One region of the Priestia sp. RMT2NF4 genome, then DNA from elsewhere that is predicted to be linked to it. Evidence: riboswitches for the same ligand, from Rfam matches in the RefSeq annotation. Region 1 holds a riboswitch; the other holds the start of a gene.

Evidence for each region. Region 1 has a riboswitch for ZMP and ZTP ahead of ACMX9J_RS02950 (phosphoglycerate dehydrogenase). Riboswitches for the same ligand answer to the same signal wherever they lie in the genome.
Region 2: linked by a shared signal. The riboswitch ahead of ACMX9J_RS14615 (APC family permease) and the one ahead of ACMX9J_RS02950 (phosphoglycerate dehydrogenase) in region 1 are both predicted to bind ZMP and ZTP.

The regions. Positions count from the first base shown of each region.
Region 1 is NZ_JBLQZO010000001.1:592,667-596,557, forward strand. Features, by position in the region: gene htpG (molecular chaperone HtpG) at 1-842, opposite strand, end outside; ZMP/ZTP riboswitch at 1,053-1,131, shown strand; gene ACMX9J_RS02950 (phosphoglycerate dehydrogenase) at 1,300-2,499, shown strand; gene ACMX9J_RS02955 (hypothetical protein) at 2,624-3,085, shown strand; gene ACMX9J_RS02960 (DUF6143 family protein) at 3,362-3,891, shown strand, end outside.
Region 2 is NZ_JBLQZO010000003.1:212,666-216,556, forward strand. Features, by position in the region: gene ACMX9J_RS14605 (DUF3311 domain-containing protein) at 1-158, opposite strand, end outside; gene ACMX9J_RS14610 (cupin domain-containing protein) at 514-1,113, opposite strand; ZMP/ZTP riboswitch at 1,500-1,578, shown strand; gene ACMX9J_RS14615 (APC family permease) at 1,635-3,230, shown strand; gene ACMX9J_RS14620 (DUF5105 domain-containing protein) at 3,410-3,891, shown strand, end outside.

The DNA.
Region 1 (3,891 bases):
GCATTGTAGCGAATCGTTCCATCCACATTAATATGAAGGTGAGTGAGCGGTTTATCAAATCCGTAGCGCTTTTCTGAATAAAACTGCTCATAGTCTTCTGAAGTCAATTCATTTTTGTTTTTCTTCCAGATCGGTACCATGCTGTTGATAACTTGTTCTTCTGTATAATCTTCTAGCTCGTTATCAGAACCTTCTTTAGGACGTTTTTCCGTTATGTCCATTTTAATCGGGTAGCGGATAAAGTCTGAATACTTTTTAATGATTTCTTTTAAACGATACTCTTCTAGATACTCATCATACGTTTCATCTTCTGTATTTTCTTTAATTTTTAAAATAATTTGAGTTCCGACCGTTTCTTTTTCGCAAGGTTCGATTGTATAACCATCAGCACCAGTAGATTCCCATTTATAGGCTTCATCGCTGCCTAACGCTTTACTAATTACGGTTACGACATCTGCCACCATAAACGCTGCGTAAAACCCAACGCCGAATTGGCCGATAATCGTGTGCCCATCCTTTGTTTCATTTTCGTTTTTAAATGCAAGAGAACCGCTTCTCGCAATTGTGCCCAAGCTGCTTTCAAGCTCTTCCTGCGTCATGCCAATTCCAGTATCCGTAATGGTTAAGGTACGGTTAGTTTTATCGGGTGTTACTTTTATGTAATAGCTTTCTTTGTTAAAACGCAAGGAGTCGTCTGTTAAAGCTTTGTAATAAATTTTATCAATTGCATCGCTTGAATTTGATAGAAGTTCTCTCAAAAATACTTCTTTTTGAGAATAGATGGAATTAATCATCATCTCTAATAATCGCTTTGATTCGGCTTTAAATTCTTTTTTTGACATAAGAAGTTCTCCTTTCCAAATAGGGCTTACAAAATAATTAGCACTTGAATAGATAGAGTGCTAATCACTCTTTTTATTTAACATGTATTAGGGTATTTGTCAATATATTAGGAGATTCACCAAAGAGATTAAAAATTAGACTGAAAAAAGCAAACTTTTAAAAAAAGGTTGAACGTTCTGAAAGAGTTTGCTAGAATATACTTAATTTCAAAGACTATATGTGACTGGCGAAACGCGGATAACCGTGAGGAAGCATATAGTGACGTAGCCGTTCGCCTGGGCAGAGGTAAGGGATTAATACATATCTCTTACCTCTTTCTGTTTAGGGGGAGAGGATATAGAAGTTATCAGACATGTAGGCTAAAAAACCAGACTTTTAAAAAAATTAAAAATGAAGTTCCTTTATCCAAAGGTAAAAACATGTAAAACTACGATGATAATCAGAGGAGAGTACAAAATGAGCACATTAACATTAGAAAAAGTACAAACAATCAAAACATTAAACAACATTGCACAAAAAGGTCTAAATGTTTTTAATCAAGAAGGTTATCAAATTGACAACGACAGCGAAAATCCAGATGCGATTGTCGTGCGTAGCTTTAACATGCACAGCATGGCATTTGACCAAAATTTAAAAGCTATTGCACGAGCTGGAGCAGGGGTTAACAATATACCGGTGGACGCTTGCACGGAGCAAGGTATCGTTGTATTTAATACGCCAGGAGCTAATGCAAACGCAGTAAAAGAAATGGTTTTAACTACAATTATGGCTTCTTCTCGTAACTTATTTGCTGGAGTTGAATGGACAAAAGGATTAGACGGCCAAGGTGATCAAATTCCTAAGTTAGTTGAAGCAGGTAAAAAACAGTTTGTTGGAAAAGAAATCAAAGGTAAAACATTAGGCGTTATTGGTTTAGGTGCAATTGGTGCTCTTGTAGCAAACGACGCGCTTGATTTAGATATGGACGTAATTGGTTTTGATCCATTCATTTCTGTTAATACAGCTTGGAATTTGTCTCGCAACGTACAGCGTGCAATGTCTCTAGAAGAACTATTTGCAGCATCTGACTATATTACGGTTCACGTTCCATTAACGGACGATACAAAAGGTGTTTTCAATAAAGAGACGTTTAGCATCATGAAACCAGATGTTCATATTTTGAACTTCTCACGCGGTGAGCTTGTAAACGAAGAAGATATGAAAGCTGCTCTTGAAAGTGGAAAAGTTGGTCGATATATTACAGATTTCCCAAATCAAAATGTCTTGAACATGAAAAATGTTGTGCCAATTCCTCATTTAGGGGCATCAACTCAAGAATCAGAAGAAAACTGTGCGGTAATGGCAGCACGTCAAGTGAAAAATTTCTTAGAAACAGGAAACGTTAAAAATTCAGTGAACTTCCCGAATGCATCTCTTCCTTACACTGGGAAAAAACGCGTAGCTGCTTTCCATCACAACGTACCGAATATGGTAGGACAACTTACGCAAGTATTCTCAAACTACAATTTAAACATCGCAGATATGGTGAACAGAAGCCGCGGTGAATATGCGTATACAATGATCGATATTGACAATCAAGTAAGTGACGAGATTGTGCCTGAGCTAGAAGAAAAAATTGGTCAAATTGAAGGAATTATTACAAGTCGCATTATCTAATTTGGTTATCATCCTATTTTAGTGTTTCAGCCCTAACTTTTCTAAGTTAGGGCTGTTTTTACATGGTACTTATCTTCATATCATTTCCTTCATTCCCATAGCATATAGAAATACCTTTAAAGAGGTGAACGTTTTGTCAGGAGAAATGATAGGGATTTTGATAGGGTCACTCATCGCGCTGGCAGGAACTTTCATTACGTCTGTCGTAGCTATAGCGGTGTCGAAAGAGCAATACAAGCAAGAGCTTCGCAAAGCATTTATCCAAAAGAAAGTTGATGCCTATACCCATGTGTGTCAGGTTATTTTAGCTATAAAAAATGATTTACTGACAATAACCGTTTCTTCAGCCGGCTTAAACTGGACGGCTCAATCTATTAACAAACTAGCAGATGTATGTATTACGGAAGGACTGTGGATCGATGAAGAAGACAGCAAAAAGCTGGAGGTTCTGCAAAAGCAGCTTTCAAAGTTTGTATTGGATGAAATAGAACTGTCTAGACATGATATCCTCACAACCTGTTATGAAATTATTGAGTATTGTGAAAAAAAGGTAAGGATTCTTCATTTTATGACTACAAAAGAATAGGTGATTACTACTTTAAGAAGGGATAGTAGACGGATTAAAAAAGCATCGGAATATAAAGTCAAAAAACAATCCGTTTATACGCCAGCAGTCGACGAGGGCATTAGTAAGGAAAGGGCCAAGAGGAAATTTTTTTTGTAAAAGCGATAGGAAAAGATAGACTCAGTACCGGGTCTATCTTTTTGCATTTATATAAAGATTAAATATATTTATATATGCATGTGTCCAAGTATTTACAGAAAAAACTCATAAAATATAATACAAAAAGGAGATGATTGTATGTCAAATTACGAGTCGAACAAACCGTATATTAAAGCGGTGAATATACCTAATCCTTTATATCAATCGTTAAAAGGAGACTATTTTGTTGGACAAACTGAGCCTATTCGTTTCGGTGGAAATAGAAATGCTTGGGGCGGGTTAGTTAACCCTTCCGGCTCTGGAGTAGATTTATTTGTGAATGCTTTTACTATCACTAACTATTCCAACGAACCTTTTACTGCTGAAATTTGGTTTAACTCTATCCCGCCTGGAAAAGGAACAACTTCAGATAATGTGAGTCCAGCAAATACTACACTACGTTCAAAACCAAAAGGGAAAATTAAATTTGCAGAAATGGTAAAAGGCTTTCCTACTAAAGGGGTAAACGTATTTAACCGTGTTGTTCCGCCGAAAAGTACATTAGTAAGTGATGAAGACGGCAAATTTATCTTTCCAAACAACGGTTCATACGTTATTTTCTTAGTTTCTCCAGGAAATAAAGAAATTGAAGCTGAAATTGCATATGGATGGTTTGAGAAAAAACGTAA
Region 2 (3,891 bases), on a different contig from region 1:
GTACACACAGGCGTTAAGAAGACCCATAAAAATAACCATAAATGCAAAATAGGTAATCCAAAAATAATTGGATGAATGTTATTTACAAAAGGTAAAAAAGCGAATTGAGCAATAAACGGAATGATGAATAAAATAAATATTATGAATTTTCTGTTCAATTTTTACTCCTCCTCTAAAATTTATCTAACAATGTTCACTATGATAGCAAGTCTGACATAGTAAAGCAATAAGTTTTTTGAAAATTTCGTTATAAATTACGAAAATTTTTTTAGAAAAACAAAAAAAGGGTATGAGAAGAAGATATTTGAAATGATTAGGGAAGAAAAAGCAGGGGAGAACCTAAGCGCAGTTGCCTTTGAAACAAAAAAAGAACGGAAAAGAAGAAAGGTAGTTTTCTCGATGAGATAAAGTATATTGCTATTGCATTAAAGAAAAAGAATTTGTATGTTCAAATATAGATTTATGGAAGCTATAAAAACGAGCAAATAAAAAAACTAGACAATAAGTGCTTGTCTAGTTCCACCACTCTGTCAATGGTCCTTTGTCGCCATAAACAGGATCTGTTGTAGGAATAGGTACTTGTGCAATTTCATCAAATACGTGAGGGCGATCCGTTTGTTTTCCTGTTCGTAAGTTGTAATCCATGCCCTCTGGATAAGCTCCAACCACTTTAAAATCAGCAGTTGACTGCAGACGCATATGTCCTGTACCTGCAGGGAGTACGAGTACATCCCCAGCATGCACCACGATATTTTCTCCCATATGTCCACCTAGTTTTAAGCGTGCAGATCCGCTAATTACACCTAGTGCTTCATGAGAATTGCTGTGGTAATGGTGAAAATCATATATGCCGCCTACCCAGCTGTTTTTCCAGTTGTGAGAATTAAAAATGCTCTCTACTTTCTCTTTCTTACTAATAAATACGTGTTCATACAACAAAACTGGAAGACGAGGGTGATTTGGAATGGTTCCGTCGTCATCAAAATAAAGAACTTTTACATTTGCATAATTCATAAGCATCCCTCTAACAATCTTTTTTCGTAATTTTCCCTGTTTTTTGCTTGCGTAAACAGAGAAGTTTGCTCGAAGTACTTCATTCGTTGCGAAGTGCATGATATGTAGGTGTTAACGTTTTCCCAAAAGAAGTCTCCCACTTCAAGCGTAGCTAAGTGGTGGGCAGTTTACTTTAGTATCTTTTCTTCATATTGTATATAAGTAAAGGGGCTAGTGCAAGAATTCTATGGATATATAGATGTTAATTCGTATTTTGTAAATGAATAATATATATTAATATAATTTTTAGAAGATGATATGCTCGTGAAGTAAAAGAATCAAATAATAAGCAAGGTTAGAGTTTTAGTTGTTTTTTGTAATTAGGAAGAGATTTTAAGAAGATTTATTCGGAATTTTACGAATAATTCATTACTTTTGTAAAAGTAATGTAAACATTTTTGTGTATTGAGTAATAGTAATGAATGTTATATACTGATAAAAAATATATTCCTATATGTGACTGGCGCAACATGGATGACCATGGGGGAGCATATAGCGTATAAGCCGCGCGCCTGGGCAAACACTTGAGAAAATTTCGCAAGTGTTTTTTTTATTTTCCTAGGGAAGAGGAGTAGATTTGGATGAGCAATATGCAAAGGAAGATGGGAACATTTGCTTTAACCATGACAGGCATAGGTTCGATTATCGGTTCAGGATGGCTGTTTGGAGCATGGAAAGCAGCTCAAATTGCAGGACCCGCGGCTATTTTTTCATGGGTTATTGGAATGGTAGTTATTTTGACCATTGCCCTATCGTACGCTGAACTGGGCGCGATGTTTCCGCAAGCAGGGGGGATGGTTAAATATCCTCAGTATTCACACGGATCATTTATTGGATTTTTGGCTGCTTGGGCTAACTGGATTTCAATCGCTTCAACGATAACAGTGGAGGCTATTGCATCTGTGCAATATATGAGTACTTGGCCGTGGAAATGGGCTCGCTGGACTCATGAATTAGTAGACAATGGCATTTTAACGTCCAAGGGGTTGGCAGTTGCGTCTCTGTTATTATTCATTTACTTTTTTGTGAACTATTGGACGGTAAATCTCTTTGCTAAAGCAAACTCATTTATTACGATTGTTAAATTAATTATTCCTGGTTTAACGGCAGGGGCTTTATTTTTTGCTGGTTTTCATAGCGGGAACTTTTCAAGTGAGCATGGGGTAGCACCTTACGGATGGGCGAGTGTTTTAACGGCAGTGGCAACATCAGGTATCGTGTTTGCATTTAATGGGTTTCAAAGTCCTGTAAATATGGCAGGAGAAGCAAAGTCACCTAATAAATCGATTCCGGTAGCTGTAATTGGTTCAATTTTTATTGCTGGAATTGTATACATTATATTACAAATTGTTTTTATCGGAGCAGTAAGTCCGTCATCAATTGCGGATGGATGGAATCATTTGAATTTTAATTCTCCTTTTGCTGATTTAGCGATTGCGCTTGGAATTAACTGGCTAACAATTGTGTTATACGCAGATGCATTTGTTTCTCCTTCCGGCACAGGTGCTACATATACGGCAACGACTTCTAGAATGTTATACGGGATGCAGCAAAATGGATATTTGCCAAAGATATTTGGTACTCTTCATCCACTTTACAATGTCCCGCGCCCAGCTATGTGGCTAAATTTAGCAGCCTGCTTTTTGTTTCTCTTTTTATTTAGAGGATGGGGTGTCTTAGCAGAAGTGATCTCAGTAGCGACGCTTATCTCTTATATTATGGGCCCTGTAGCGCTTATAACATTAAGAAAAACGGCTTCACACTTTTACCGTCCATTTTATTTAAAAGGGGCATCAGTTATTGCGCCATGCGGCTTCGTTTTTGCTTCTTTGACGCTTTACTGGGCAAGGTGGCCACTTACAGGTGAAGTGATTTTTATTATGGCAATTGGCCTGCCAGTTTATTTTTATTACCAAGCGAAAAATAAATGGGTGGGCTTTAAAAAAGAATTTTTAACCGGGGCTTGGATGCTTATCTATTTAGCGTGCATGATTTTTATTTCCTACATAGGAAGCGAAAAATTCGGAGGCAAAAATATTTTACCTTTCGGATGGGATATGCTAGTGATTGCTTGCGTATCATTAGCCTTTTATTACTGGGGAATTAAAAGTGGCAAATCTAACCGATATATGAAAGAAGCTGAACAAATCAATCAAGAAAATTTTAAATCTAAATAAAAAACACGAGCCGGTGCTCGTGTTTTTATTTAGATGAATGGAGAATTTAGACTTAGTTTTTATCAAAATATTGTAAAAAACATAGATTTTAAGGTTTAAGGATTTACACAGAGGGAACCTTTATTTGGGATAAAGTTCTAAAAAAACAAAATAAAGGGGATTGGACAGCTGTGAAAAAAATGAATGTTTTGGCTTTGGTTTTTGTACTTATGCTAGTATTAGCGGCTTGTAACAGTTCTAAGGAAACGGGAGGATCCACTTCGGCTAAAAATAAGGCGATTGAAGCATCTATTGACAGCGCTTCTTATATTTTAGTAGATAGTGATGAAGGAGCTACAAGTGAAGAAAAGGGGCTGTTGAAAGTTGATTTAAAAGTGAAAAATGTATCCAAAAACAGTATATCTTTATCGGATTACGACGGTGTGTATTTATATGAAGGAGATGAACAATTATCTCCCAAAACGGGAGTGAACAGTAGGGAACTTGGACTAGAAAGCAGTTCATCTGACAAGATTGGCGCTGGGAAGCAAAAAAAATTAATGTTCGTCTTTGAAGTCAAAAAAGATAAAAAGTACAAAATTGGGCTTCAGCCAAAATCATCTGATTATGATGAAGAAATTGACGAAGTAACATTAACACTGGATACGAAGAAATACGCGAA